4 regions of the Phycicoccus sp. Soil803 genome follow, and region 1 is predicted to be linked to each of the others. Evidence: riboswitches for the same ligand, from Rfam matches in the RefSeq annotation. Region 1 holds a riboswitch; each other region holds the start of a gene.

Region 1 (7,260 bases):
GGGTGGTCAGCTCGGTGCGCCCCAGGAGCTCGGACAGGCCGATCACGCCGTTGAGCGGGGTGCGGATCTCGTGGCTCATCGTCGCGAGGAACTCGGACTTGGCGAGCGACGCGCTCTCCGCGTTGTCGCGCGCCTGCCGGAGCTTCTCGGCGGCCAGCTCGCGCTCCGCGACCCGCGCGAAGATCGAGGTCGCCCGGGCGACGGTGAGGCCGTCGGTCTCGGTCGGGGGAGTGTTGGCGCGGGTGTCCATGACGATGACGCAGGCGGCCCGGCCCTCGGCCACGACGGGCGCCGCCACGAGGCTCGTGCCCTCGGTCGTGAGCGAGGCGTGGGGGGAGCGCGAGCGGACCGCTTCGTGGGCCAGTCGTTGGGCCTCCACGAGGTCCTCGTCCGGGACCGGGCGCGTGTCCGCGAGGACCGGGACCAGGTTGTCGTCCGCGTCCACGACCCAGGCGGCCACCGACTGCCACCCGGTGTGGGTCGTCACCAGCCCGACGATCTGCGGGATCACCTCGGCGAGCGTGGTGGCCTCGTTGGCGGCGGTGGCCATCGCGGTCAACAGCGCCAGGGCCTGCTCGGCGTCCTTGGTGTCGGTGATGTCCTGCGACGTGCCGCCCATGCGGATGACCGCGCCGGTTTCGTCGGTGCCGACCTGGCCGCGGCCCCTGATCCACGCGATCGAGCCGTCTCCCCGGAAGATCCGGGCGTCGAACTCGAACTGGCCATCCCCCTCCAGAGCCCCTTGGACCGCGTTGGCTGCCACGTCGCGGTCATCAGGGTGCATCCGGTCGAGGAAACCCTGGTAGTTGGGCACAAAGCTCTCGTCGGGGGTGACGCCGTAGATCCGGTAGAGCTCGTCCGACCAGGTGACGACGTCGTTGACGACGTCCCACTCCCAGCTGCCGATCTTGGCGATCCGCTGGGCTTCGGCGAGCTGGGTCTCGCGGCGCTGGAGGGTGTCGATGAGGCGACGCTGGTGGCTGTACTCCGTCACCCGGTGCAGCCACCCGACGTGGTGGCCGTCGTCGTCGTTGATGGGGGTGTGGCTGACCAGGGCCCAGAACCGCTCGCCGTCCTTGCGCAGCAGGCTGCACTCGAGGTTGCTGCCGCTCTCGCGGCTGGTCTCCAGGTCCTTCAGGTGGTGCTCGAACTGTGCCTGGCCCTCCTCGTCGAGGGTCTCGAACACCGACAGCCCCGGCATCTCCTCGGGGGAGCGACCGAGCATCGCCGCCATGCGGGCGTTGGCCAGCACGGTGTGACCTTCGTCGTCGAAGACCCAGAGGCCGTCCGGCGACGCCTCGACGAGCCATCGGCTGAGGTCGCCGAGGCTGCTGACGTGGCGGAGGTCCCGGAGGTCTCCGATATCGGCGCCGGGGGACGCGCCGAGGTGGCCGAGCTGTGGATCCTGCACACAGCGAGTTTGCTGCATCTGCCTGTGGAAACCCACTCGAACACTCGATTCGCCCTACATGGGGCTCATCGCGCCAGCGCGTCCGGCGTCCGTTCGGGGCCGTGGGCACACAGAGAAGCCGCAGTGCCAGCGATGTGCTGACCTGCGGCTTCGGTGGTGGCCAGGGGCGGGGTCGAACCGCCGACCTTCCGATTTTCAGTCGGACGCTCGTACCAACTGAGCTACCTGGCCGTGTCGCACGTCCGTGGCGGCGGACATGCGATCGCGGCGGCCTCGTGCCGAAGCCCGGGTGACCGTCGCGACTGCAGGATCATAGCCGATCGCCCGGGCTAACTCACACCCGGGTGCATTCGCGGAATACCCGCGTGTGCAACGAAGTTGCGCTGGGCATGAAGGCAATCACCTACGCCGAGTACGGCGACCCCGACACCCTCCAGCTCACCGATGTGCCCGACCCCAAGGTCGGTCCGGGTGAGGTGCTGATCCGTGTCCGCAGCGCGAGCGTAAACCCCGTCGACTGGAAGGTGGCCAAGGGTTACCTCGACGGACTCCTGGTCGTGAGCTTCCCCGCGATCCCCGGCTGGGACGTCGCCGGAGTCGTCGAGGCCGTGGGTCTCGACACCCCCGAGTGGTCCGTCGGTGACGAGGTGATCGCCTACGCCCGCAAGGACTGGGTGCAGGGCGGCACGTTCGCCGAGCTCGTCACCGCACCGGTGCGCACCGTCGCCCGCAAGCCGAAGTCACTCGACTGGCACCAGGCCGCCGGGCTCCCGCTCGCCGGCCTCACGGCATACCAGCTGCTGGCGCGGTTGGGGCTCAGGGAAGGCGAGACCGTGCTGGTCCACGCCGCCGCAGGCGGTGTCGGCCTGTTCGCGGTCCAGATCGCCCGCGCGCTCGGTGCGCGCGTCATCGGCACCGCCTCCGAGGGCAACCACGAGTTCCTTCGTGGGCTCGGTGTCGAGCCCGTGTCGTATGCCGATGGGCTGGCCGAGCGGGTCCGTGAGCTGGCGCCCGACGGCGTGGACGTCGTGGCCGACTTCGTCGGCGGCGTGCTGGAGACCACCCAGGCGGTCCTCAAAGACGGTGGCCGACACGGGTCCATCGCCGACGGGACCGTGGCCGAGGCCGGTGGCATCTCCGCGTGGGTGCGGCCGAACGCCGAGGACCTGACCGCGCTGGGCGACCTCGCCGACGACGGCAAGCTGACCGTGCCCGTGGCGGAGGTGTTCCAGCTGGCCGATACGCCGAAGGCCTTCGAGCTGAGCCAGACCGGTCACGTGCGCGGCAAGATCGCCATCGAGGTCAGCACTGCCTGAGCTCGGCCGAGACTTCGAAAAGGGCGTCCACGCATGCGATTTCGTGCGTGGACGCCCTTCGTCGTCCCAGCATGCGAGAGCAATATCCTACTTATTTGATAGGTAATACCTGAGGGGCTACCTTCATCTCAGGTCACGAGTTCCAGCGCACAGCCCCGGCTTGCTGGACGGCAACCCTCCCACTCGCGGCGGGGTGCTCCGGGTGAGGACCTGGCGACAATCGCACGGTTGTCGCAAGCGCGCGGCTCTCGGGCCTCCACGAGGACGGAAAACCCATGAAGGACAACGGATCCAGGCAGCGAGCCGATCGCTCCTGCCACCGTGTCCTGCGCAGGCACGTCGACCTGCTCAGGGTCTCCAGCGCGCTCTGTCACCACTGACGCGTCTCCTCGACTCTCGGCGCCCGTCGTTGCATCCAGACGACGGCCTCTGACGAATCCTGCTCTCCCGCAACGGTTCTGCGCATCCCGCCGCAGGACCGGTGATGACCTATGCCCGAAAGGACCTGTCCCATGGCTGTCATAGCCACCATCTCCAGCAGTCCCAACCGAACGTCCAAGACCGACGCCGTCCTCACCGACATCGCCCGCCAGCTGCAGCGAGCGGGCCACGTCGTCGTCCCGGTCGTCCTGCGCGACCTCCCCGCCGAGCCGCTCCTGCGCGGCAACGCCCACGACCCCGACATCGCCCGCGCCGTCGCGGCCCTCGAGGCGGCCGACGCGGTCGTGGTCTCGACCCCGGTCTACAAGGCGGCCTATGGCGGTCTCCTCAAGACCTTCCTCGACCTCCTCCCGCAGTTCGCCCTGCGCGGCAAGGTGGTCCTGCCCGTGGCGACCGGTGGCACCCCGGCGCATGTGCTCGTCGTCGACTACGCCCTGCGCCCCGTGCTGGCGAGCCTGGCTCCGAGCAGCATCACCCCCGGCTGGTTCGTCCTCGCGGACCACGTCACCCTGGTGGAGGGCGGCGAGGTGCTCATCGACGAGGTGGCCCACCGTCCGCTTCGCGAGGTGACCGCCGTCTTCCTCGACACGGTGGCCGGCCGTTCGCTCGTCGCCGCAGGTGCCGAGCCGCGTGAGGCGGTGGCCTGATGCGCACCACATATCGTTCCTCCCTCCCGCACCGCCCGCTCGTGGCGTTGGCGTCCGGAGTCCTGCCGCTCACCCTCGTGGGGGCCTGCGCGCTGCCCTCGAGCGAGGCGAGCACCGAGAGCAAGGGCCCGGTGACCGTGCGATACCAGGGCTCGGCCAACGCGGTCGGGCTGCAGGAGCTCGCGGCCGACCTCGGCTACTTCCCGACCATCAGGCTCAAGTGGGTCGGCAACACCACCAGCGGTCCCCAGGACATCCAGTCGGCAGCGACCGGCCAGACCGACGTCGGCGGTGCCTTCTCCGGCGCGGTCGTCAAGCTCATCAAGGCCGGGGCGCCGGTCAAGGCCGTCGTGAACTACTACGGCGAGGACGCCAAGTCCTTCAACGGCTTCTACGTCAAGGAGGACAGCCCGATCCGCACCCCGCGGGACCTGATCGGCAAGAAGATCGCGGTCAACACCCTCGGCGCGCATGCCGAGGCAGTGATTGACACCTACCTGAAGAAGAACGGGCTGACGCCACAGGAGATCGACCGCGTCCAGCTCGTGCCGCTGCCGCCCAACGACACCGAGCTGGCCGTCCGGCGGGGGCAGGTCGACGTGGGCACGCTCTCCGGGGTCCTCCAGGACCACGCCATCGCCACGGGCGGGCTGCGCTCGCTCTTCAGCGACTACGCCCTCTTCGGCGCCTTCAACGGCGGGCAGTACGTGCTTCGTGACGACTTCATCGCGAAGCACCCTGCCGCCGCCAAGGAGTTCGTCACCGGGGTCGCGAAGGCGATCGAGTGGGAGCGCAGCACCCCTCGCGCGGAGGTCATCGCCCGGTTCACGAGCATCATCGAGAAGCGTGCACGCAACGAGAAGACCGACAACCTCAAGTACTGGAAGAGCGTAGGGATCCCCAGCAAGGGCGGCGTGATCAGCGACGAGGACTTCACCCGCTGGGAGCCGTGGCTGGTCGACAGCGGCATCCTCACCGCGGGTGAGCTGCAGCCGAGCAAGCTCTACACCAACGAGTTCAACGAGCTCGCCCAGGACGCGTCATGAGCGCGCACATCGAGCTCAGGGGGGTGAGCAAGGAGTTCGCGCTGCGGCCCACCCGCGACCAACCGCAGGCGCGCACCCTCGTGGCCCTCGAGGACGTCTCGCTGGAGGTGCCGCGCGGTGAGTTCCTGACCCTGGTCGGCCCGAGCGGCTCCGGGAAGACCACTCTCCTGGACCTCCTCGGAGGGCTCAGCCGGCCGTCCCGGGGGAGCGTCCTCGTCGACGGCGAGGAGGTGACCGGTCCCGGGCTGGACCGCGGGATCGTCTTCCAGCAGTACGCGCTCTTCCCCTGGCGCACGACCCTGGCCAATGTCACCTTCGGTCTCGAGCAGCAGGGGCTCGGCCGCGGCGAGCGGGTCGAGCGAGCCCGCGAGAACCTCGCGTTGGTCGGCCTCGAAGGCTTCGAGGACCGCTACCCGCACGAGCTCTCCGGGGGCATGAAGCAACGGGTGGCCATCGCCCGAAGCCTCGCCTACCGGCCCGGGATCCTGCTCATGGACGAGCCGTTCGCAGCCCTGGACGCCCAGACCCGCGAGCAGCTGCAGGACGAGCTCCTGCGGATCTGGCGGCCCACGGGCACCACGGTCGTCTTCATCACGCACGGCATCGAGGAAGCGGTCTACCTCGGGCAGCGGGTCGCAGTGCTGAGCTCGCGCCCCGGACGCCTGAAGGCGTTGGTCGACATCGACCTCGGGGACCGTGCGGCGACCACCGACCTGCGCTCCGACCCCCGCTTCGTCCACTACCGGCACGAGGTCTGGGAGCTCCTGCACGACGAGGTGCGGCGCGCGCAGGACGCCGGCCACCTCAAGATCCAGCCAGACGGCACAGAAAGGGCAGCGTGATGAGCACTGCGATCCTGGAAGCAGAAGCCCCGCAAGCGGTGACGGTCGCGCCGACCGCCCCCGCGCGGCATACCAGGGGGCATGGCCTGACGCGCAGCGTCGGCAGGCTCGTCCGCCGCTCGGCGGCCGTGGTCCTGTTCCTGCTGTTGTGGGAGTTCGGCACCCAGTACCTGCTCGACCCCGCCCGCAAGGTCTTCCTGCCGCCACTGCACGAGGTCCTGCGGGCCTGGTGGGGGCTGGCTGAGAGCGGGCAGCTCCAGCAGCACGTGGCGGCCAGCCTGACCCGGTCGGCGGTGGGGTTCAGCCTCGCCGTGGTGGCGGGGATCGCCCTCGGGCTGGTGGTCGCCTGGTACGACGGCCTGCGGGAGTTCCTCACCCCGCTGCTCGAGGCGTTCCGCAACACCGCGGCGCTCGCCCTCCTGCCGGTCTTCGTGCTGCTCCTCGGCATCGGCGAGACCAGCAAGATCTCGATCGTCGCCTACGCCAGCTTCTTCCCGGTCCTGCTCAACACGATCGCCGGCGTGCGGACCGTCGACCCGCTCCTGGTGAGGGCAGCTCGGTCGCTCGGACTGGGCAGCCTCGCGTTGTTCCAGAAGGTCGTGCTGCCGTCGGCGGTGCCGACGATCTTCACCGGCGTGCGGATGGCTGGCACGTCGTCGATCCTCGTGCTCATCGCGGCCGAGATGGTCGGGGCGAAGGCGGGGCTCGGCTACCTCATCGTCAACGCCCAGAGCAGCTTCCAGATCCCGGACATGTATGCCGGCATCCTCACCGTCTCGGTGTTCGGCCTCCTCGTGAACACGGTCCTGGTGCGGCTGGAGCGGCACTTCTCCCGGTGGCGCGTCGCGGCCGCGGCTCGCTAAGACCCGGCCGCCACCGTCCACTCGAAACTCCTCGAAAGGTAACCAGATCCATGTCTCCGACACCTGGGGCACGACCCCGCCGAGAGCTCCACCTCAACGCCTTCCTGATGTCCACCGGACACCACGAGGCGGCCTGGCGTCACCCTGACGTCGAGCCGGCCCGGGCGTTGACCCTCCAGCACTACGTCGACATCGCCCGGACCGCCGAGCGGGGCCGGCTCGACTCGGTGTTCTTCGCCGACAGCGTGGCCCTGCACGGCAAGGTGCGACACAACACGCACAGCGCCTTCGAGCCACTCACCCTGCTGGCCGCGCTCGCCGCGTCGACCAGCCACGTGGGGCTGATCGCCACGGCGTCGACGACCTACAACCACCCCTACACGCTGGCCCGCGCGTTCGCCTCGCTCGACCACCTCAGCGGCGGTCGGGCCGGATGGAACATCGTGACCAGCGCCGGGCAGGACGAGGCCCGCAACTTCGGTCTCACCGACCGGCCCGACCACGCAGCGAGGTATGCGCGGGCAACCGAGTTCGTGCAGCTCGCGCAGGCGCTCTGGGACTCGTTCGACGACGAGGCGGTGATCGCCGACCAGGCCTCGGGGGTCTATGCCGACACCGAGCTGATCACACCGGTCGACCACCGCGGCGAGCACTACGAGGTGCGCGGGCCGCTCAACATCCGCCGTCCGGTCCA
Region 2 (7,260 bases), 2.3 Mb from region 1:
GCCGTCCCGCGCCGAGCTGGCCGACGAGAGCGTCGCCGTCGGCGCGTTCCACAAAGTGCTCTCCCGGGCTCGGGCGGACCAGGTCAAGGTCGTCGCCATCGGCACGGCCAAGCGCCGCGCCGCCACCCGCCAGACGTCGTCCGGCCTCGTGCTCATCGACCCGCTGCGCACGTCGTCGTCCAGCGCATCCCGCCGCACCAACGCCAGCGTCGCCGTGGGTCGGTGGGCGCCCAGCACCGCCGACACCCGAACCCGCGTCGTCGACCTCCGAAGCCGATCCGGTGCACGCGGCGCCGCTGTCGCGGGCCGGTCGCGCACGGCCGCGCTGACCGTGGCCGCGTTGTCGTTGTCCCTCGCATCCATTGGTGGGTTCAGCGCCGCGGCCTACGTCGGCGTGCTCCCGACCCCGGTGCAGCAAGCCATGCACGACGCCGTCGGCGCGCCCGCTCCCGGGGTGCGCGACGGGGGTTCGTCGTCCACTCGTCGCCAGCCGGTGACCTCGCCCACCGCCGGGGTCGGCCCCTCCGCGACGAGCGCCGCGGCCGCGGGGCTCTGTCGCGCCTGGTCCACGGACAAGGCCAAGGGCACCGCTCGCGAACGCTCGGTCGCGTTCCGGAACCTCGCTTCGGCAGCGGGCGGCTCGGCGAACGTCGAGGCCTACTGCGCGACTGCGCTCGCCGCGACCCCCCCGCACGGTGCCCCGACGGCCTCCGTCGGTGGCTCGGGCAAGCCCACCGACAAGGGCACCAGCAAGCCCACCGACAGGGGCACCGGGAAGCCCACCGGCAGGACCACCACGAGAAGCGCGTCCGACAGCACCCGCACGCCCCAGGGGACGCCCGCGAAGCCCGCGACGTCGACGAACGGGAAGCCCACGTCCGAGGCGGCGTCGACCCAGGAGGCGCCGACCACCAAGGGCAACAAGTCGGGCACCAGCCCGGCCCCGGGCAGCGGTGCCGGCAACGCGAGCGGCAAGGGCGCCCCGAGCGGCGGATAGCGATCGCGCACCTCAACCCCCAGGGCCCAGCCAGGCGAGGGACGACCCGGGTGCGGTGCTGTCCGCGGTGGAGAATCACGTAGTCAGAACCACTGATGCGCCGGCCCGGCCGCGCGTCCCACACTGGGACCAGGACGGCTGCACGGGTCGTCCGGGGGTGCGGGGGGATGCGTGGGGTAGCGCCATGAGCAGTTTCGACCTGGTGCCGATGCTGAGGGCGCCCGAGGGCTGGCCGGGGGCGGTGGTGGCCACTGTCGCGATGGTGGCCCTGGCCGCGCTGGACCTGGTCGGCGCGTTCGCCGCCAAGGAATGGGCCGAACACCGGTCGCCGGTGCCGATGCTCCTGGGGCTGGTCGCGTTCGGGGTGCTGTTCTGGGTGTACGCCTCGTCGCTGCAGTACGCCGAGCTGGCCCTGGTCACCATGGGGTGGATCGTCATGCTGCAGGTCGGGCTCGTCGTCATCGACCGGGTCCGCTACGGCATCGAGCTGCCACCGGGCAAGTGGGTGGCGATCGTGGTGCTCCTGAGCGCGCAGGCCTACCTGCTGCTGGCCCCGGCGGCCAGCTCGACCAGCTCGGCCTGACCGGCGGACTCCGGCGACGGGTGCCGGCGTGGCCGCCCCACCACCCTCGCGTAGGCTTCCCGCCGTGCTCTACCCGCTGACCGTCGCGCTGCTCGTGGCGTCCGTCGTGCTCCTGGCCGTCGCCGCGGGGTATGCCGCGCGCCGGCGTCTCGTCGACGACCGCCTCCTGCTCGTGGCCGCGGTGGTCGAGCTCGGGCTCGTCGTCCAGCTCGTGGTCGCCCTCGCACACCTGGGGAGCGTCCCCGGCGACAGCGCGGAGCAGGCGACGTTCGCGGCCTACGCGATCACGTTGCCGTTCGTCCCGCCGGCGGCGGTCTTCCTCGCCCTCAAGGAGAAGACCCGCTGGGCCATGGGGGTCGTCGCGGTGGGGGCGTTCGCGGTCGCCGTGATGACCGCGCGGCTCCAGCAGATCTGGAACCTCGGTGGCTGAGCCCCAGCCCGAGCGCCAGCCCGAGCGCCAGCACGAGCGCCAGGGCGAGCTCCGGACGCCACGCTCCACGCGCTCCGGACCCGGGGTGGTGCTGGTCGCCGTCTACGGCCTCCTGGCGCTGGCCGCCACTGGCCGGTCGGTGCTCCAGATCAGCGAGTACTTCTCCCGGGCGCCGCTGGCCTACCTCCTGTCAGCACTCGCCGCGGTCATCTACGTCGTGGCGACCGTGGCGCTCGCCCGCGGGGACCGCACGTCACGCACGGTCGCCCTGGTCGCGATCAGCATCGAGCTGGCCGGCGTCCTGGTGGTCGGGCTGGCGTCGTACCTCGCGAGGGACGCCTTCCCCGACAAGACCGTGTGGTCGCACTTCGGCTCGGGCTACGGCTTCGTGCCGCTCGTGCTGCCGGTGCTCGGCCTGCTCTGGCTGCGCCGCACTGCGGCCCCAGCCGCCTGACTACGCCTCGACGGGCTCGAGCACGAACACCGGGATGAGCCGGTCGGTCTTGACCTGGTAGTCGGCGTAGGGCGGGAACGCCTCGACACAGCGCGGCCACCACTCGTCACGCTCGGCACCCTCGAGCTCCCGGGCGCGGACGGTCCAGGTGCGCTCGTCGTCCTGGAGGTCGAGCACCGGGTTCTTGCGGATGTTGCGGTACCACTTCGGGTGCTCGGGCGCGCCGCCCTTGCTGGCCACGGCGGCATACACCCCGTCGTGCTCGACCCGCATGAGCGGCACCTTGCGGACCTTGCCCGAGACACCGAGCATCGTGAGCAGCACCACCGGGCGCCCCTGGATGTCGACGGCGCGGGTGGTGCCCGCCTGCTCGATCTTCTCGACCTGGGTGCGGACCCACTTCGTGGGGCTGGCTGCGTAGTCGCCGGAGATGGTCATGGGCCCATCACAACATGCGTCCCTGACGCCCGCGCGAGCACCCCTCGCCACAGGCTCGGTGGCCTGTGGACAACTCGACGGGCCGCGCTGGGCACCTGCCTACCCTCGGTGGATGACCAGCATCGAGGTGGACCCCGAGATCCTCGCCGACCTCGGCCGCTCCCTCACCGAGGTCGGCGCAGACCTGCAGTGGCAGGCGACCAGCGCCGCCGAGCAGGCGTGGGGGCTCGGTCCGGGCGACAGCGCCGGGGCCCTGGCGGCGGTGCTCGGGGACTTCGAGCACCAGCGCCAGGTGCTCGGCCGCGAGCTCGACGACCTGGCGGGTTGCGTCACCGACGCCGGACGGCTCTACGCCGAGGTGGAGCTCGAGGTCGGCGGGTGGCTCGACCCGGCAGCTGAGCAGTGATGGTCCTGCGGGCGCTGGACGGCGACCCCGCGACCGTGCGGGCGCTGGCCGACCGACTCCAGGGTCAGAGTGAGCTGCTCCTCACCCGCGCCGAGATCCTGCGCGGGCTGGCCGGTCCCGACGTGAGCTGGGACAGTCCGGCGGGGGAGGCCTTCGCCACGCGCTCGCACGCCGCCGCCGCCCTGCTGGTCTCGGTGGGTCGCCGGCACGGCGTGTCCGCAGCGGCCCTGCGTCCGCTGGCTGCCGCCCTCGAGCACGCCCAGCAGGTGGTCGGTGCGGCCGTGGCCGAGCACACCATCGCCCATCCGCGGGCGGTGGCCCTCGGCACCGCCCGCGTCGAGGCCGAGCAGTCCGCCGACCCCGCGCAGCGCGCGACCGCCGGGGCGCTGCACTGCCGGGAGGTCGCCGAGCTCGAGCGGGCGCAGGACGCCGAGCGCCGGCACGCCGAGGCCTGGCGCCAGTTCGACGAGGCCGACCGCCGCTGTGCCGCGGTGCTCCGCCAGCTCGTCGAGGACGGGCTCGCCGACTCACGCGTCTACGACGCCCTGACCGGGCTGAGCCGAGCCGCCGGCGGGGTCGAGGGCATGGCGGGGTCGATCGCGCTGGTGCCCACGCCGGCCACCAAAGCCGTCGGGGTGGTTGCCGGGGCCGCCGGGGCGACGAGGGCGCTCACCGACACGGCGGTGAAGGTGGCCTACGGCGACGGCGACTGGACGTCGATCGGCCTGTCGGCGACGGCGATGGCCACCGGTCGGGCGTCGGCGGTGCTCAAGCGGGGTGCGCTCGCGACCAACCCCGCGGCCCGGGCGGCGGCCACCCGCACCGAGCGCCGCCTGCTGCGTCACACCACCAGTGAGCGGCTGAGGCTCGCGGCGGTCGCAGAGCTCCGCCAGGTGGGCCGCACCGGAGGCAAGCGCCCGCTGCGCCCGTTCCGGCCGACCCGCACCCTCTCCACGGCGAGCTCGCCCACCGCGGCCGCCCACTGGCTCGCCGAGCAGGTGGCAGGACGCGCCCAGCACGCGGTGCGGGTCCGGTGGCTCGACGACCTCGCGCTCGCGACCCGCGACCCCGCGCGCTCGCGCACCATGCTGCTGGGTGGGTGGAGCGCTGAGGCGGCGTCGGGAGGCGTGGGCGGGGCGGAAGCGCTGCGCGACCATCTCCAGGGCGAGGAGGAGGACGAGGCGAAGCGGCTCCGTGAGGAGCGCTCCGGCGTTCCGGGTGCGTCGGATCCACATCGTCCGCGATGAGAGATGGGTATGCCGGGCGCTCACCGCCGCGGCGTACGCTCCCGAGTAGGTCATGAGTGTCAGCGACAAGCCCCGGCTCGCTGGCCGGCAACCCTCCTCCGCGGTGGGGTGCCCCGGGTGAAGACCTGGCGGACGGCACCGGTTGCCGGCCGCAAGCGCGGGAGACCCACCACGTGTCCCGCACCGTCTCCGGCGGTGTCGCCGGTGCACCCTCAGCGGAGGTGGCACCAGCAGCTCGGTCAGCCAGTCTCGATCGGGACCCACCGGCATACGGGCCCCGACGTCGCAGCGCGGCACACGAGAGTGAAGGAACTTCAGATGAGCTCCACCAACTGGTCGTTCGAGACCCGCCAGGTCCACGTCGGACAGGAGCCGGACGCCGCCACGGGCGCCCGCGCCCTGCCGATCTACCAGACCACGTCGTACGTCTTCAAGGACACCGAGCACGCGGCGAACCTGTTCGCGCTCAAGGAGTTCGGCAACATCTACACCCGCATCATGAACCCCACGCAGGACGCGGTCGAACAGCGCGTCGCCTCGCTCGAGGGTGGTGTCGGCGCGCTCCTGGTCGCCTCGGGCCAGGCCGCCGAGACGCTCGCGATCCTCAACATCGCGGAGGCCGGCGACCACGTCGTCGCGAGCCCCAGCCTCTACGGCGGCACCTTCAACCTGCTGAAGCACACACTGCCGAAGTTCGGGATCGCGGTGACCTTCGTCGAGGACCCCAACGACATCGCCTCGTGGAAGGCGGCGGTCCAGCCCAACACCAAGCTGTTCTTCGGCGAGACCATCTCCAACCCCAAGTCGGAGGTCCTGGACATCGAGGCCGTGGCGGCCGCGGCCCACGAGGCCGGCGTCCCCCTCGTCGTGGACAACACGATCGCCACGCCGTTCCTCATCCGGCCGCTGGAGTGGGGTGCCGACATCGTCCTGCACTCCGCCACCAAGTACCTCGGCGGGCACGGCACCTCGATCGCCGGGGTGATCGTCGACGGCGGCACCTTCGACTTCGGCGCCGACCCGGAGAAGTTCCCCAACTACAACACGCCGGAGGAGAGCTACCACGGGCTGGTCTTCGCGCGGGACCTCGGCGTCGGCAGCCCGTTGGGCGCCAACCTGGCCTTCATCCTCAAGGCCCGGGTGCAGCTGCTGCGCGACCTCGGTCCGGCGATCTCGCCGTTCAACGCCTTCCTCATCGCCCAGGGCATCGAGACGTTGAGCCTGCGCCTCGAGCGGCACCTCGAGAACACCCACAAGGTGGCGGCCTTCCTCCAGGGACACGAGCAGGTGGAGCAGGTCGTCTGGGCCTCGCTGCCCGACCACGAGTCCTATGCCAAGGCGCAGAAGTACACGCCGCGTGGCGCCGGTGCCGTGCTCGCGTTCGAGATCGCCGGCGGGGTCGAGGCGGGTCGCCGGTTCGTCGAGTCGCTCGTCCTGCACAGCCACGTCGCCAACATCGGTGACGTGCGGTCGCTCGCGATCCACCCGGCGTCGACCACCCACTCGCAGGGTCCGGACGGCGACCGGCTCAAGGCCGGCGTCACGCCCGGGCTGGTGCGCCTGGCCGTCGGGATCGAGCACATCGACGACATCATCGCCGACCTCGAGCAGGGCTTCATCGCCGCCAAGGGCGCCTGAGGTCGGCGACTCAGCCGCTGCCATGACGGTGCCCGCCACCCCGAGGGGTGGCGGGCACGGTCGTGGCTCGGTCGTCAGCTGCCGGTGGTGGCGGGTTTGCGGCCACCGGCCAGGTCGGCGTAGGCCGACCGGTCCCAGGTGTGCCGGAAGTTGGGGTCGGGGTGCCGCCACCCGGCGCCATAGAGCCGCTCGAGGTAGACGAGCGGGTTGCGGGGCAACGGGCAGGTGACGCCCATCAGGGGAGCGCTCGAGGCCGGGAACATCATGTCCCTGGTGAGCGCCCCGCGGGCGCCCGGGTACCAGGACACGACGTCGCCCTCGAAGAGCCCGACGAAGACGTCGACGTGCTTCGCGCCCGGCTTGCGCACGTGGCGGTGCGCCGAGAAGTTGCCGGTCACGGTGAACCCGAGCGGCCGCAGGTGCTGCTCGACCAGGGCGAGGCCCTCGGCCAGGGTGCTGGCCTCGTGGGGGTCGAAGGCGATGATGATGTCGAGGTCGTCGTCGTGGGGGATCAGCGCGCCGTCGCGGACGACGGAGAGCGCCGCCCCGAACCCGAAGCAGACGTGCGGGGTGAGGCTGGCCAGCGCGTCGGTGATCTCGACGGCCGACCCGATGTAGCGGACCTTCTCCTGCTCGGTCCAGAACCGGAAGCACCGCTGCGGGCCATGCACGGTCCACTCCATCGCCCGGTCGGCGAGGAGGGCGTGCGTGACCACGGTGCGGAAGGCCGAGCGCTGCTGGTCGGGCACGTCGGTGAGGGCGTCGAGGGCCTTGCGGGCCTCCTCGTAGAAGCCGCCGAACGTGTCGCCGAGGATCGGCAGCAGGGCGCTGAGCTCGGGCGACGCGCCGTTGCTGGCGGGCGCGGCGAGGGTCTGGCGCAGCTGGTCCACCCGGGCGAGGTGGTCGTAGACGACGACCCACCCGTCCGGTCCCTCGACGAGCACCCGGACCCCCCGGAGCCGCCGTGCGGTGGACCCGGAGACGTTGCGCAGGCGCACCCGCCGCAGGTCGACCGGCTTCTTGAAGGACAGCTCCACCCACCCCGGGCTGTCGGCGCCGGTGTGCAG
Region 3 (7,260 bases), 1.3 Mb from region 1:
CTCGGTGGCGACTACGACGGCGTCGGCACCCTGCCCGAGGGCCTCGAGGACGTCACCGGCTACCCCCGGCTGCTCGCCGCACTGGCCGACCGGGGCTGGTCCGACGACGACCTCGGCAAGCTCACCAGCGGCAACATCGTGCGGGTCCTGCGTGACGCCGAGGCGGGCGCCAGGGCGCTGCAGGAGCAGCGGGGCCCGAGCCTCGCCACGATCGCCGAGCTCGACCGCGCCCAGGGGTAGCGGGGATCAGTTGCGCCAGCGGGTGATCGTCAAGCCGACCACGCGCGCGATGATCAGCGCGACGTACATGACGCCGGCCACCTGCTCGATGATGACGACCGACCGGGCCAGCGGCAGCACCGCCGTGACGTCGGACAGCCCGACGCTCGTGAGGTTGGCGAACGACAGGTAGAGCAGCTCGAGGAAGGTCCGGTGGCCCTCCCCCTGGTAGGCGGTGAACGACCCGGGGTAGACCACCTGCACGGCCATGAAGAGGTGCGCGAACATCCACGAGACCACCGTGAAGTTGGCGCCCACCGCGAAGATCTCGTCGCGGGTGACCCACGAGTCGTCGAAGAGGTAGCGGATCAGCCCGTAGCCCGTGTAGCCGTAGAAAGCCGCGTGCAGCAGGGCGGACCAGAAGACGACCTGCTGGTTCGTGGGGGCGAACCCCTCGGCGATGGTGAGGGCGACGACCGGGATCCCGAGCACGACCGCCACCCAGGTCAGCGCTGGGGTGGCGCGCACGGCATACACGGCGATCGACAGCACGAAGACGCCGAACACCCCGATGAGGGTGCGCCCCAGCGGGGTGTCACCCGCGAACGGGTAGGCGAGCACCTCGAGCAGCTGGGCTGCGAGCAGCACCCCGCTCGGGTGTCCCTTGACGGCACCGAACCATTCACGCATGGCGCCCACCCTAGGGGTGGCCGCCACCGGGACGGCTCGGTGCCGGGTCAGGCGGTGACGACCCGGACCCGCAGCGTGCGGGCCGCGACCACGGCCGCCAGGGTCGCGGTGGTCGCCATGACCAGCGCCATCGGGACGGCCGAGCCGGAGCCCATGACGCCGATCAGCGGAGCAGCGGCGCCCCCGATGACGAACTGCGACGCACCGAGCAGGGCCGCCGCGGTACCGGCCGCCTCACCGTGCCGGGTCAGGGCGAGCGCGGGGGTGTTGGGCAGGGTCAGGCCGCAGGCGAACAGCAGGAACCACAGCGGCACCAGGATCAGCGCCAGGCCACCGAAGCCCGTCGCGGCGGACCCGAGCAGGAGCAGGGCGGCGGTGGCCCCGATCGACACCCCGGCCCGGACCAGCTGGCGGGGCGCGAACTTCTGGAGCAGGAACGGGTTCAGCTGCGAGCCGGTGAGGAAGCCGAGGGAGTTGATGCCGAAGGCCAGCCCGAACTGGGCGACGCTGAGGCCATAGATGTCCTGCAGCACGAACGACGATCCGCCGATGTAGGAGAACAGCGTGGCGAACATCAGGCCGCTGATGAGGACGAGGCCGACGAAGGTCCGGTCGCGCAACAGGCTGGCGTAGGTGGCGAGCACCGGGCGGAAGGCCAGCGGGCGACGCCGCTCGACGGGGAGGGTCTCGCGGAGCGCGAGGCTCGCGAGCGTCACCATCAGCACCCCGGCGACGGCGAGGATGACGAACACCCCGCGCCACGACGTCAGCTGGAGGATGAAGCCACCGAGGGTCGGTGCGAGCACGGGCGCCAGACCCATGACGAGCATCAGGCGGGAGAGCATCGTCGCCGCGGCGGAGCCGGCGAAGAGGTCACGGACCATCGCCATCGACACGACCGCGACAGCCGCGTTGCCGAGCCCCTGGATCGCGCGGCCGGCCGTGAGCAGCTCGATGGACGGCGCGAACGCACAGAACACCGACGCCGCGATGTGCAGCGCCAGTCCGGCGATCAGCGGGCGACGGCGGCCCACCGCGTCGGCGAGCGGACCCACGAGCAGCTGGCCCAGGCCCATGCCCAGCAGGATGCCCGTGAGCGTGCCCTGGACGGCGGACTCGGAGGCTGCCAGGTCGCGGGTGATGGAGGGCAGCGCCGGCAGGTAGGTGTCGATGGTGAGCGGCCCGATGGCGATCAGGGCACCGAGGACGAGGACGAACCGCACGTAGGACCGCCCCGTCGGCGCCACGGTCGCGGCGGGCGCAGTCGGTGCGGTCGGCGCAGTGGGTGTGGGAGAGAGAGGGGCAGTGGTCGTCTCGGGGGCGGCAGTCACCCTTGCGCAACGACCTGGGGCACGGGATGCATTCCATCCCGTGCCCCAGGTCTCGCAATGTGTGCAGGGTCACCGCGAAGGCCGCAACCCCGGGCTGCTCAGTCCCGGCCGGTCAGCTCCCAGGCGTCCACGGACTCCTCGACCTCGTCGAGCCCGTCGTAGGCCCGGGCCACCGGGTCGTTCGCGTAGCGCGGATCGGGCTCCGCGGCATACCCGGTGGGGACCTCGTCGGTGCGGTCGACGGACTCGTGGGTGGTGGACGGCGTCCCGGAGAGCGCGTCCACGTCGAACACCGGCTCGGGGTCGGCGATCTCGTCGCCGCGCATCAGCGCCAGCGTCATCGGCAGGTCGTCGGGCTTGACCAGCACGTCGCGCGCCTTGGAGCCCTCGGAGGGACCCACCACGCCACGCGACTCGAGCAGGTCCATGAGCCGCCCGGCCTTCGCGAAGCCGACGCGCAGCTTGCGCTGGAGCATCGAGGTCGAGCCGAACTGCGTGGTCACGACGAGCTCGGTGGCCTGCAGCAGCAGCTCGAGGTCGTCACCGATGTCGTCGTCCACCTGCTTCTTGGCGGCGACCACGGTGACGTCGTCGCGGTAGTCGGGCTTGAGCTGGCCGGTGACGTGCTTGACCACCTGCTGGATCTCCGACTCGGTGACCCAGGCGCCCTGCACGCGCATCGTCTTGGAGGCACCCATCGGCAGGAACAGCGCGTCACCCTGGCCGATCAGCTTCTCCGCACCGGGCTGGTCGAGCACGACCCGGCTGTCGGCGAGCGAGGACGTCGCGAACGCCATCCGCGACGGCACGTTGGCCTTGATCAGGCCGGTGACGACGTCCACGGACGGGCGCTGGGTCGCGAGCACGAGGTGGATGCCGGCGGCGCGGGCGAGCTGGGTGATGCGGACGATCGACTCCTCGACGTCCCGCGGTGCGACCATCATCAGGTCGGCTAGCTCGTCGACGATGACCAGCAGGTAGGGGTACGGGTGGATCGTCCGCTCCGACCCGGGCAGCGGCTTGACCTTGCCGGCCTTGACCGCCTTGTTGAAGTCGTCGATGTGCTTGAACCCGAACTGGGCGAGGTCGTCGTACCGGGTGTCCATCTCGCGGACCACCCAGGCCAGCGCCTCGGCGGCCTTCTTGGGGTTCGTGATGATCGGGGTGATGAGGTGGGGGATGCCCTCGTAGGCGGTGAGCTCCACCCGCTTGGGGTCGACCAGGACCATCCGCACCTCGTCGGGCGTCGCCCGCATGAGGATCGAGGTGATCATCGAGTTCACGAAGCTCGACTTGCCCGCGCCGGTGGCGCCTGCGACGAGCAGGTGGGGCATCTTGGCGAGGTTGGCGATGACGTAGCCGCCCTCGACGTCCTTGCCGACCCCCATGACCATCGGGTGCTCGTTGCCCCGCGCCGCCTGGCTGCGCAGGACGTCGCCGAGGCTGACCTTCTCGCGGTCGGCGTTGGGGATCTCGATGCCGATCGCCGACTTGCCCGGGATCGGGGAGAGGATGCGCACGTCCGCCGACGCGACGGCATACGCGATGTTCTTGGACAGTGCGGTGACCCGCTCCACCTTCGTGCCGCGGCCGAGCTCGACCTCGTAGCGGGTGACCGTCGGACCGCGGCTGAAGCCGGTGACCTGGGCGTCGATGTCGAACTGCTCGAGCACCTGGCTGAGCGACTCGACGACGCGGTCGTTGGCGGCGCTGCGGGTCTTGTGGGGCGAGCCGGGCTCGAGGATCGCGTTGTCGGGCAACGTGTAGGTGATGTCGCCGGCGAGCGCCAGCTGCTCCACGCGCTGCGGCAGCGGCGTCGTGGGCGGGGCCTCGAGGGCGGCCTTGACCTCGATCACGGGGCTCTTCGCCGGAGTCGACTCCGGGGCGAGGACGCCGGGACTGGTCGGGCGCTTCTCACCGGGACGGAACCGTCGGCCATCGGGGGCCACCAGGGCAGCCTGCTCGAACGCCTCGTCGCCCTCGAGCGGGCCCTCCGGGTCGATCACCCGGCGGCGACGCTTCGGCTTCTCCTCGGCGACCTCCTCGGGCGCGGAGGCTCCGTCGTCGAGGTGGCCACGGTGCAGGAGGTGGTCGCGCAGCTCGGTGAGGCGCGTCGGGATCATGTGGACCGGGGTCGCGGTCATGACCAGCAGGCCGAAGAAGCCCAGCATCAGCAGGATCGGCACGGTGCCGTAGACCGACACCGCCGCCTCCAGCGGGCTGGAGGCCAGGAAGCCGATGATGCCGCCACCGTCACGCATGCCGTCGGCGCCCTGGGGCGGGGTCGGGATGTCCGCGGCGACGTGGGCCAGGCCGGCGGCTGCGAACGCGAGCGCACCCAGGCCCACCCCGATGCGGGAGTTGGCCGAGTCCTCCTGCGGCGCGCGCAGGAAGCGGATGCCCAGGAAGAGCAGGGCGAGCGGCACGGCATACGCGACGCGCCCGAAGGTGCCCGCGACGACGGCGTGCACGATGTCACCGAGCGCGCCCTCGAAGGCCCACCACTCACGGGCGGCCACGAGGATCGACAGCCCGATGAGGAAGAACCCGAGCCCGTCACGGCGATGCTCGGGCTCGAGCTCACGGGCGCTGGTGCCGACCCGGCGCACGGCGCCACCGGCCACGTGCGCCATGCCCATCCAGGTGCCCCGGACCGCGCGCAGGGGCAGCGGCAGCCCGCCCCCCTTGGTCTTGCCACGGGCGGAGGTCTTGCGGGGTGCACTGGTCTTGCGGTTGGCGGGGCGTGTTGCGCTGCCCCGGCTCCCGGTCGAGCGCGACCCTGCTGCTGATCGTGCGGAGGTGGACGGACGTGTCGCCATGCTCCGCAGGCTACGCGAAGGTCACACCGGAAACACGCGTCACACGCGTATCACTGCCGGGCAATCTGCCCCGGCCGCCCCTCATCCGAACGGTCGACATCTGGTCGCGATTGGGTCGCACGGGCCGCTTTCCCCTTACCAAGAGGTGACCGCAGGTGACACGCTCAGCAGTGCGTCTGGCGGGGCCTGCGCCGACGACCAGCAATGGTCGTCGGCGCAGGCGCGCATCGAGGGGGAACCGGTCGCGGGGACCGGCCAGGCCGACCCCCCGCCAGGCCACGGAGCCGACCGCTCGAGTCCGCGCGGTCCATGTCTCAGATGACGGGAACCTGCGCCCACAGGGTGGCTCGTCCCCGTGTCGACGCCCTACCCTCGACACCAGGTCATGAGTGTCAGCGCGAAGCCCCGGCTTGCTGACCAGCAACCCTCCTCCGCGGTGGGGTGCTCCGGGTGACGACCGGGCCGTCTGCACCCGCAGCCGGCAAGCGCGGACCCGTGAGCACTCTCGGGTCCCACCCGGACCAGGAGCACCCCTCATGTCGATCGCGAGCACCCCGCCCCCCGCCTTCCGCCGGAGCGCGCCCCTCGCCCACGCCCGCACGCACCTGCGCCCCGTGCCGGACGCGCGCACGTGGGGCGAGGTCGGGCCGCTGCCCGCCGTCGTCTCCGAGGCGCTGCCGGTGCCGACCCTCGACGGCACGGTGGACTACGCCAACTTCGACCACGCCGCCTCGACCCCGGCCCTGGTCAGCGTCAAGGCAGCCGTCGACAGCGCGCTGCGCACCTACTCCTCGGTGCACCGCGGCAACGGCTGGGCCTCCCGCGTGACCTCCTCCTGGTACGAGCAGGCCCGCGCCGAGGTGCGCGCCTTCGTCGGGGCGCGCGAGGGCGACGAGGTCGTCTTCACCCGCAACAGCACCGACTCGTTCAACCTGCTGGCCCGCTGCCTGCCCCGCGACACCCACGTCTTCGTCTTCGAAACCGAGCACCACGCGGCCCTCCTGCCGTGGGCGCCCAAGCGGACCCACCGCCTCCCGGTGCCCGGGAGTGTCGGCGACGCGGCGGTCCTGCTGCGGACGGCGCTGCGTGAGCACCCCGGCCGGCACAAGCTGGTCGTCCTCGCTGGTGCCTCCAACGTCACCGGCGAGATCTGGCCGATCCGCGAGCTCGCGGCGATCGCGCGCCGCGGTGGTGCCCGGGTCGTCCTCGACGCGGCGCAGTACGCCCCGCACCGCCCGGTCGACCTCGACGACCTCGGCGTGGACTACCTGGTGCTGTCGGGGCACAAGCTCTACGCGCCCTTCGGCGCCGGGGTGCTGGCCGGCCGGGCCGACTGGCTCGACGCGGCCGCCCCCTACCTGGCCGGCGGCGGGGCCACCAAGGCGGTGACCACCCGTGGGGTCGTGTGGCAGGACGGTGCGGCCCGCCACGAGGCCGGCAGCCCCAATGTCATCGGCGCGGTCGCCCTCGCCGCGGCCTGTCACAGCCTGCGGTCGCACGCCGAGGCGATCGAGGCCCACGAGGCCGCCCTCGGGAAGCGACTGCTCGACGGCCTGGCCGCCATCGACGGCGTCGAGACCTACTCGCTGTTCGCGGCCGACCACGAGCGGGTGGCCGTCGCGACCTTCACCGTCGACGGCGTCGAGTCGTCGCTGGTCTCCGCCGCCCTGTCCGCAGAGCACGGGATCGGCGTCCGGGACGGCAAGTTCTGCGCGCACCTGTGCGTCGACGCCCTGCTCGACGACCCGTATGCCGCGGCGTCCACGACCGCGGTCCGCGCCAGTGTCGGCCTGGCCACGACGGCCGAGCACGTCGACCGGCTGCTCGCCGCCGTGGCCGAGCTCGCCGAGCACGGCCCGCGGGCCGAGTACGTCGAGGGACCGCAGGGCTGGGTGCCGGTCAACGACCCGCGCGCCCTGGACGTCGCCCGCCCCTGGTAGCCGCCCCCGCGGCATACCTAACCTCATCTTTATCGGGTGACCCGATAAACGTCGGCTTCACCCCGGAACCGTTCCGTGGTGAAGCCGGCGTTTGTCCCTAGACCCGATAAAGGTGATTCGCGGGCTAGGCCTGGATGACGACCGGGATGATCATCGGGCGGCGCCGGATCTTGCCGCCGACCCAGCCGCCGATGGCCCGGCGCATGACCTGCTCGAGCTGGTGGGAGTCGGTGACGCCGTTGCCGGTCGCCTCCGCCAGCG
Region 4 (7,260 bases), 2.3 Mb from region 1:
GCTCCGGACGAGTCGACCCGGGTCGAGATCGAGTGGCAGGCGATGACCGAGCGGATCGGCGACCTCGGCGTCATCCCGCCCCGCGGCAGCACCCCGCGTCAGGCCGGCCGGTTCTACCAGCGGGAGGCCTACCTCGAGGGTGAGCAGACCGAGGCGCTGCGCCGGGTCGTCTCCGGGGTGGAGACCTCGCGCTACGCCCCACCGGGGTCGACCGTCACCGACATCCGCGTCGACACCCAGACCGTCGTCAAGGCCGTCTCCGGCGTGCGCCGCCGCAAGGACCGGCTGCGCGCCACCTGGTGGCCGACCGAGGGCCTGCTCGAGTGGCGCGACCGGCGCGCCGCCGTCGCTCGCTTGGTGCGGCGCCCGCTCGACCGGTTCCAGGACTGGCGCGACGCGCGCCGCGACTACCGCGCCTAGCTCGCTGGACGGCATACCGCGATGACGAAAGGCCCCGAGATGGTCTCGGGGCCTTTGGTCACTGCCTTGGTATGCCGCGTCAGTCCAGCGTGCACGGACCAACCGACGTACTGCCTTGCTCAGTCCAGGTAGTCGCGCAGCACCTGGCTGCGGCTCGGGTGGCGCAGCTTGCTCATCGTCTTGGACTCGATCTGGCGGATCCGCTCACGGGTCACGCCGTAGACCTTGCCGATCTCGTCGAGCGTCTTCGGCTGGCCGTCGGTGAGGCCGAACCGCATCGAGACGACCCCGGCCTCGCGCTCGGACAGCGTGTCGAGCACGGAGTGCAGCTGCTCCTGCAGCAGTGTGAAGCTGACCGCGTCGGCAGGCACGACGGCCTCGGAGTCCTCGATGAGGTCACCGAACTCGCTGTCGCCGTCCTCACCCAGGGGGGTGTGCAGGGAGATCGGCTCGCGACCGTACTTCTGGACCTCGACGACCTTCTCCGGGGTCATGTCGAGCTCCTTGGCGAGCTCCTCCGGGGTGGGCTCGCGCCCGAGGTCCTGGAGCATCTGGCGCTGCACGCGGGCCAGCTTGTTGATGACCTCGACCATGTGCACCGGGATGCGGATGGTGCGGGCCTGGTCGGCCATCGCGCGGGTGATCGCCTGGCGGATCCACCACGTCGCGTAGGTCGAGAACTTGTAGCCCTTGGTGTAGTCGAACTTCTCGACCGCACGGATCAGACCCAGGTTGCCCTCCTGGATCAGGTCGAGGAAGAGCATGCCGCGGCCGGTGTAGCGCTTGGCCAGCGAGACCACGAGCCGCAGGTTGGCCTCGAGCAGGTGGTTCTTGGCCTTCTTGCCGTCCTGGGCGATCCACCAGAGCTCGCGCTTGAGCTTCATCTCGATCTTGTCGCCGGAGTTGAGGCGCTCCTCGGCGAACAGGCCGGCCTCGATGCGCTTGGCGAGCTCGACCTCCTGCTCGGCGTTGAGGAGGGCGACCTTGCCGATCTGCTTGAGGTAGTCCTTGACCGGGTCGGCGGTGGCGCCCGCGGTGACGACCTGCTGCACCGGCGCGTCGTCCTCGTCGTCGTCGCGCAGGACGAAGCCTGCGCCCTCGGACTCCTCGTCCTTCTTGTCGTCGTCGGCGTCGTCCTCGACGACGACGTCCTCGAGCTCGGACTCGACCACCTCGGTCGGCTCGGCATCGACGACCTCGTCGTCACCGGTGGCGGCGGCCTCGTCGGCTGCGGTGCCCGGGGCGGCCGTCTTGCTGGCGGTCTTCGCCCCGGCCTTCGCAGCCGTCTTCTTGGCGGCTGGTGCGGACTCGCCTGCGGCGGCAGCGGCCGCCTTCTTCGTCGTGGTCGCCTTGGCCGGAGCAGCCTTCGCCGCCTTGGTGGCGGTCTTGGCCGCGGTCGCCTTGGCCGGGGCCTTCTCCTCGGCCTTGGCCTCGACCTTGGTCGCGGTCTTGGTCGCCGCGGCGGTCTTGGGGGCAGCCTTCTTGGCCGGCGCGGTGGCCGTCTTCTTGCGGGTGCTGGTCGCAGCCACCGCACGCGAGGCGGTCGCCGAGTCGAGGGTCACGTGGATCCCCTGCTCGTCCAGCGAACGCAGCACGGCCTTCATCCTCTTCGGGGCGATCTCGGCCCCCTCGAGGGCGTCACGCAGCTGCGCGCTGTCCACGGAGCCGTTGGTACGGCCCTGCTTGAGCAGCTTCTGCAGCGCGGGGTGGGAGAACTCCTGGGGGAGAGACGGTGCGGGGCTCGCAGCCTTCTTGGACACAGGCGACACGGACTACCTTTCGTCGCGGACTCGCGGCACGGCGCACGTCATCACAGCCATGCTTTGAGGGGATGTCTGTGACAACAACGGCGGGAGTGGAAGTATTGCGGAGACCGCTCGGGCTGACCCGTCGAGACCTCGTTGGTGACATTGTAAAACGAGATGCCCCCAGATCCCGCATCGGCGCCACGGATGACGCCGATGGTCGCGGCGACACCGGTGGTCGACGGCAGGAGCGGGCCGATCGGACTGCTTGGTCAGTCGTCAGCCTTGACGGCCAGCACCGGGCAGGAGGCATCGAGCAGGATGCGCTGGGCGTTGGAGCCCAGGATCAGCTTGCCGACCGGGGTGCGTCGACGCAGCCCGATGACGATGAAGTCGGCGTTCTCCTCCTCGGCGACCGCGATGAGGTCCTCGGCCGGTTCGTTGCCCCGCACCAGCTGGCGCACCTCGTGCTCCAGACCCTCCTCGTCGAGCTCGCCCTGGATGCGCCTGAGCTCGGTCTCGAAGCGGTTGGCCTCCTCACCGTCGAAGTCGCGCCCACCACGCTGGGAGTTGATGACGATGAGCTTCGACTTGCGAAGCAGGGACTCGTCAGCAGCGCGACGCAGGGCCGCGCGACCTTCCTTCGTCGGGACGTATCCAACAACGATGGCCACGGGGGACCTCCTACGGTCTCTTGGTCGGCCGAGATTCGGCCGGGGCACTGTCGACCGGAGCCTCGTTGCTCCGACCAGGTGCCTGAGCGGCGGCAGCCGCTGCGCCGACCGTACCGGAAATCCCCGGGTCAGGCAGGGCCAGCGAGCACCTTCGCCACGATCGCACCGACCTGCTCGATCTCGATCAGGAAGCCGTCGTGGCCGTAGTCGGAGTGGACCGTGTGAAGCGCCGTCCCGGGGACCGCGTCGGCGATCTCGTGCGACAGCCTCGGGGGGTAGAGCCGGTCCGAGTCGACGGCCACCACGACGAGGTCGGCGGTCACCCGCTCGAGCGCTGCCGCCACTCCCCCACGACCGCGACCGATGTCGTGCGAGTTCATCGCCTCGGTGAGGACCACGTAGGAGTTCGCGTCGAAGCGGCCGGCCAGCTTGCCGGCGTGGTGGTCGAGGTAGGACTCCACGGCATACCGACCGCGGCCACCCAGCGGGTCCTCGGATTGCTGCGGCTGGCGACCGAAGCGCTCGTGCAGCTCGAGCTCGCTGCGGTAGGTGACGTGCGCGATGCGCCGGGCGATCCCCAGCCCGGTCTCGGGCCCGGTGACGTGCTCGTAGTAGTCGCCGCCGTGGAAGTGCGTGTCGGCGCGGATGGCCAGCAGCTGGGCCTGGCACCAGCCGATCTGCTCCGCGGTCGCGTATGCCGTGCTGGCCAGCACGATCGCCGTGCCGACCCGCTCGGGGTGGGTGACGGCCCACTCGAGCGCACGCATGCCCCCCATCGAGCCGCCGAGGACCGTGTGCCAGCGGTCGACCCCGAGGGCGTCGGCCAGCAGGGCCTCGGTCTGCACCTGGTCGCGGACCGTGATGAACGGGAAGCGGCTGCCCCACGGCCTGCCGTCCGGCGCGGGGCTCGAGGGCCCGGTGCTGCCCTGGCAGCCGCCCAGCACGTTGGCGGCCACGACGAAGTAGCGGTCGGAGTCGAGGGGCTTGCCCGGCCCGACGAGGCCGTCCCACCACCCGGGGGTGGGGTGACCGGGACCGGTCGGCCCGTCGACGTGGCTGTCCCCGGTGAGGGCGTGCTCCACGAGGACGGCGTTGTCGCCGGCGGCGTTCAGCTCGCCCCAGGTCTCGTAGGCCACCCGGACAGCGGGCAGCACACCCCCGCGCTCGAGCTCGACCGCGCCGAGGTCGACGAACTGGCGTCGGCCGACCGGGTCGCCGTCCCGCCACGCCCCGGAGGTGGCCTGTGGTGGGGAGGTCGTGGTCATCGAAACTGCTCCTGTGGCGCTCGCGCTTGCCGCCCAGGTGAGGGTCGGCCGGGTCTTCACCCGGGGCACCCCACCGCGAGGAGGGTTGCCGCCCAGCAAGCCGGGGCTTGGCGCTGGGACTCATAACCTGCCGCTCATCATACGAGGCGGGCCCCCCGCTGTCCGCCGCGTCCGCTGCGTGGACGTGCGCACCGTCGGCCACCACGGCTCGCTCGCTCACCCCGCCCGTGCGTCGTCTCGAGCGACCCCGCCGCCCGGGCGGACCCCGAGATCGAGCATCCGCTCGAGCAGCAGCGCCAACCGGTAGCCGGGCGAGGCCTCCAGCGCGCGCTCCAGGCAGGTCCTCGCCAGCGCGCCGTCGCCCAGCCACCACGCAAGGTTCGCCAGCACCGTGAGCGGGGCCGCGGCATGCTCGTCGGGGACGGCCCTGACCAGGTGCTGGAGCCGGACCAGGTGTCGCCTCCCCGCCAGCGCCGCACCCTGGTCGCGACGATCGGTGTCCGGCCGAGGTAGGCAGGTGCGCACTGCATCGACCACGTCGGGCGACAGGCAGTCCGCAGGCAGCGACCCCGGGCACAGCCACGCCACCAGGGCGTCGCGGAGCTCGAGGTCCCGGAGGCTGTCGACGAGCAGCGCGACCTGGTCGGGACGCAACGCCTCCACCGTCAGCTGGTCGTCCCCGGTGCCCCGGAGCCCCAGCGCCAGAGCCCAGGCGGACAACGCCTCGAACCGGTGCGCAGCCCGGCCCAGGCCCCGGCCGTTGCCGGTGCGCTCGGCCCGGGCGGTGCCGTGGCCGGGCGGAGCGCCCGGCCCGGGCGGTCCGCTCGGCGCGGGCGGTCCGCTCGGCGCGGGCGGTCCGCTCGGCGCGGGCGGTCCGCTCGGCCACGGCAGCCGCCACGGGCCCGGCGCGATCGGGGTCTGCGGCCACCAGGGCCGCGAGCGCTCCCCGACCGGGCAGCGGCGCGACACCGATGCCGACGAACTCGGCCACCGCGGGCGTGTCAGCCGGTGCAGGGACCGGCGAACCACCGGCAGGACAGCACCCCGAGACGCAGTCGACGGCGAACCACCGGCCGTCCCGCACCACCACCCGGTCGAGCACCTGCACCCCCGCCCGGAGCAGGTGACCGCGGACCGCGTCGAGCGCAGGCCGGCCCGCGCCCCTGCGCGTCTCGTAGGCGACGAGCAGGACCGCATCAGGCTCCTCGTGCAGCAGCGGCGGGACCAGCATCCGCGACGCCTCGTCAGCCGTTGCAGCCGTGGGCAGGTCGACCCGCTCGACCAGGACGACGGCCCGGTCGCGGAGCGCGACGACGACCAGCGAGTCGTGCGGGTGGTAGCCGAGCTGGTAGGGCAGGACGGCGACGACGTCGCCGGGGCTGCGCAACCTGATGGAGTTCATGCGGCCCACCGTGCCCGTCCGTGCGGTCACCCGACACCGTCGTGCCGCAGCCCTGTGGACAGGACGGCTCAGGGCGCACCCCTGTGCACCGCGAAGGGGCGGTACGGCGCCGGATCCGCGCCGTACCGCCCCTTCGAGCCGCTGGGACCAGAGGCCCCGCGTCGCACTACCGCAGGACGTCGCCCTGGACGGTCTCGCGCGCGGCCGCGCCCTTGGCAGTCGGGTCCAGCCGCTCCCACGCGAGGAACGACTCGGTCTCGTTGACCACGGTCGCCGCGATCCACGAGACGACGACCGCGTCGTCGGCCAGCCCGAACACCGACAGGGCCAGCTCGGGGACCAGGTCGATCGGGGACACGACGTAGGCGACCGCCCCGAGGACCATCAGCAGCCGCCCGCGGGTGGTCCCGGCATACTCACCGCGGAAGGTGGCCGCGAACAGCCTGGGCAGGCTCATCAGACGTTCGCCCATGCCGGGCGACCCGGGACGGGTGGCGGTACGCACCGCGGTGGCGATGGTGCGCAGGGCACCGAATCGGTTCATGGGCATGGACGTCCTCCTTGCTCCCGGACGCCAGCTGGCCCGGACACGGTGCCAACGACCCGAGGGCCGTGGTGATTCCCACGCAGCGCCGCGAGCACGCTCAGATCCCGGTGTTCCTGCGGGGGAACTCGTGCCGGGCGTGGTCGGCGATCTTCTTGAGGAGGAACCCGTCGAGACCGGCTCCCAGGACGCCGCCGATGACCGGGACTCCCTTGCCGAACCTGGTCAGCGTCTTCTTGCCGGCGGTCGACAGCAGCCGGAAGCCGACCGCCTTGTTGACCACCATCATCGCCGGACCCGGCAAGCGCTGGGCCGCGAGGTTGGCGAGGCGTCCGGTCGAGGCCACGCCGGCCTTCTTGAGCAGGTCGTCGGCATCGGCCCCGACCAGGGTCAGCAGCACGGCCGAGCGGATCTCCGGCTGCTTGATGTCGTAGCCGCGCAGCGACGCGATGGCGGCCACCATGCGGGTCGCCACGACGTAGAACTCGACGACGTTGGCCGGCAGCGCGACGGGCAGCGTGATGAAGCCACCGAGACCCGTCACGAAGCCACCGGCCGCAGCGAGCTTGAGGTGGCCCCGCACGACGGCGTCGACGGCCTCCTCGGCCTCGGGCTTCTCGGCGCGCTTGACGTCGGCGACCTTCTGGGCGGAGTCGAACGGGCCCTTGCCGTCGATCCCCACGTCGAGGAGGCTCTCGATCAGCCCGGTGACCGCGCCGGCGAACATCCCGGAGTCCTCCCGCCCGGCCTTGGCCTGCTCGAGCGCCGAGGCCGGTGCGACCTCCGACTCGTCCTTGCCCAATCCGAGGAACCCCACGCCACTCTCCCTGATGTCGTCCGGCGACCTGTCCTGCGTCGGACCGGCCCTGTGACCTGCCCTGACGGCTCTGCTCGCCATCCTGCCACGAGGCCCGATGACCAGCAGGTTTAGCCTTGGAACATGCCTGAGTCCGCTGCGTCCACCGACCCGTCCCCCTTCTCCGCCTACGCCCACCCCGACCGGCTGGTCAGCACCGAGTGGCTGGCCGAGCAGCTCGCTGCCGGGAAGGTCGGCGGCCCCGACGGCGTCGTCGTCCTCGAGTCCGACGAGGACGTGCTGCTCTACGAGACCGGCCACATCCCTGGGGCGCTCAAGCTCGACTGGCACCAGGACCTCAACGACCCCGTCATGCGCGACTACGTCGACGCCGAGCAGTTCGCGGCCGTGATG

Evidence for each region. A riboswitch is a leader RNA that binds a small molecule or an ion and turns the genes downstream of it on or off. The one in region 1 is predicted to bind S-adenosylmethionine.
Region 2: another riboswitch for S-adenosylmethionine. It lies ahead of ASG95_RS13105 (bifunctional o-acetylhomoserine/o-acetylserine sulfhydrylase); the one in region 1 lies ahead of ASG95_RS22290 (putative leader peptide).
Region 3: another riboswitch for S-adenosylmethionine. It lies ahead of ASG95_RS08185 (aminotransferase class V-fold PLP-dependent enzyme); the one in region 1 lies ahead of ASG95_RS22290 (putative leader peptide).
Region 4: another riboswitch for S-adenosylmethionine. It lies ahead of ASG95_RS13030 (homoserine O-acetyltransferase); the one in region 1 lies ahead of ASG95_RS22290 (putative leader peptide).

Annotation. Positions count from the first base shown of each region.
Region 1 covers NZ_LMST01000001.1:512,743-520,002, forward strand. The annotation lists gene ASG95_RS02390 (response regulator) at 1-1,411, opposite strand, end outside; tRNA gene ASG95_RS02395 (tRNA-Phe) at 1,566-1,642, opposite strand; gene ASG95_RS02400 (NADP-dependent oxidoreductase) at 1,801-2,727, shown strand; SAM riboswitch class IV at 2,859-2,973, shown strand; gene ASG95_RS22290 (putative leader peptide) at 3,003-3,107, shown strand; gene ssuE (NADPH-dependent FMN reductase) at 3,240-3,815, shown strand; gene ASG95_RS02410 (ABC transporter substrate-binding protein) at 3,815-4,861, shown strand; gene ASG95_RS02415 (ABC transporter ATP-binding protein) at 4,858-5,703, shown strand; gene ASG95_RS02420 (ABC transporter permease) at 5,703-6,566, shown strand; gene ASG95_RS02425 (LLM class flavin-dependent oxidoreductase) at 6,617-7,260, shown strand, end outside.
Region 2 covers NZ_LMST01000001.1:2,856,594-2,863,853, reverse strand. The annotation lists gene ASG95_RS13140 (hypothetical protein) at 1-997, shown strand, start outside; gene ASG95_RS13135 (hypothetical protein) at 1,182-1,580, shown strand; gene ASG95_RS13130 (hypothetical protein) at 1,645-2,010, shown strand; gene ASG95_RS13125 (hypothetical protein) at 2,096-2,464, shown strand; gene ASG95_RS13120 (nitroreductase family deazaflavin-dependent oxidoreductase) at 2,465-2,902, opposite strand; gene ASG95_RS13115 (hypothetical protein) at 3,015-3,308, shown strand; gene ASG95_RS13110 (hypothetical protein) at 3,308-4,555, shown strand; SAM riboswitch class IV at 4,604-4,719, shown strand; gene ASG95_RS13105 (bifunctional o-acetylhomoserine/o-acetylserine sulfhydrylase) at 4,874-6,193, shown strand; gene ASG95_RS13100 (hypothetical protein) at 6,268-7,260, opposite strand, start outside.
Region 3 covers NZ_LMST01000001.1:1,784,436-1,791,695, reverse strand. The annotation lists gene ASG95_RS08205 (dipeptidase) at 1-240, shown strand, start outside; gene ASG95_RS08200 (ion channel) at 247-909, opposite strand; gene ASG95_RS08195 (multidrug effflux MFS transporter) at 957-2,156, opposite strand; gene ASG95_RS08190 (DNA translocase FtsK) at 2,339-5,059, opposite strand; SAM riboswitch class IV at 5,441-5,553, shown strand; gene ASG95_RS08185 (aminotransferase class V-fold PLP-dependent enzyme) at 5,596-6,999, shown strand; gene ASG95_RS08180 (ribonuclease J) at 7,124-7,260, opposite strand, start outside.
Region 4 covers NZ_LMST01000001.1:2,835,074-2,842,333, forward strand. The annotation lists gene ASG95_RS13015 (transglutaminaseTgpA domain-containing protein) at 1-420, shown strand, start outside; gene ASG95_RS13020 (RNA polymerase sigma factor) at 540-2,180, opposite strand; gene ASG95_RS13025 (universal stress protein) at 2,438-2,839, opposite strand; gene ASG95_RS13030 (homoserine O-acetyltransferase) at 2,968-4,104, opposite strand; SAM riboswitch class IV at 4,122-4,232, opposite strand; gene ASG95_RS20930 (DUF4192 family protein) at 4,321-5,073, opposite strand; partial or broken gene ASG95_RS22435 (DUF4192 domain-containing protein) at 4,961-5,506, opposite strand; gene ASG95_RS13040 (YkvA family protein) at 5,673-6,056, opposite strand; gene ASG95_RS13045 (EcsC family protein) at 6,151-6,867, opposite strand; gene ASG95_RS13050 (sulfurtransferase) at 6,991-7,260, shown strand, end outside.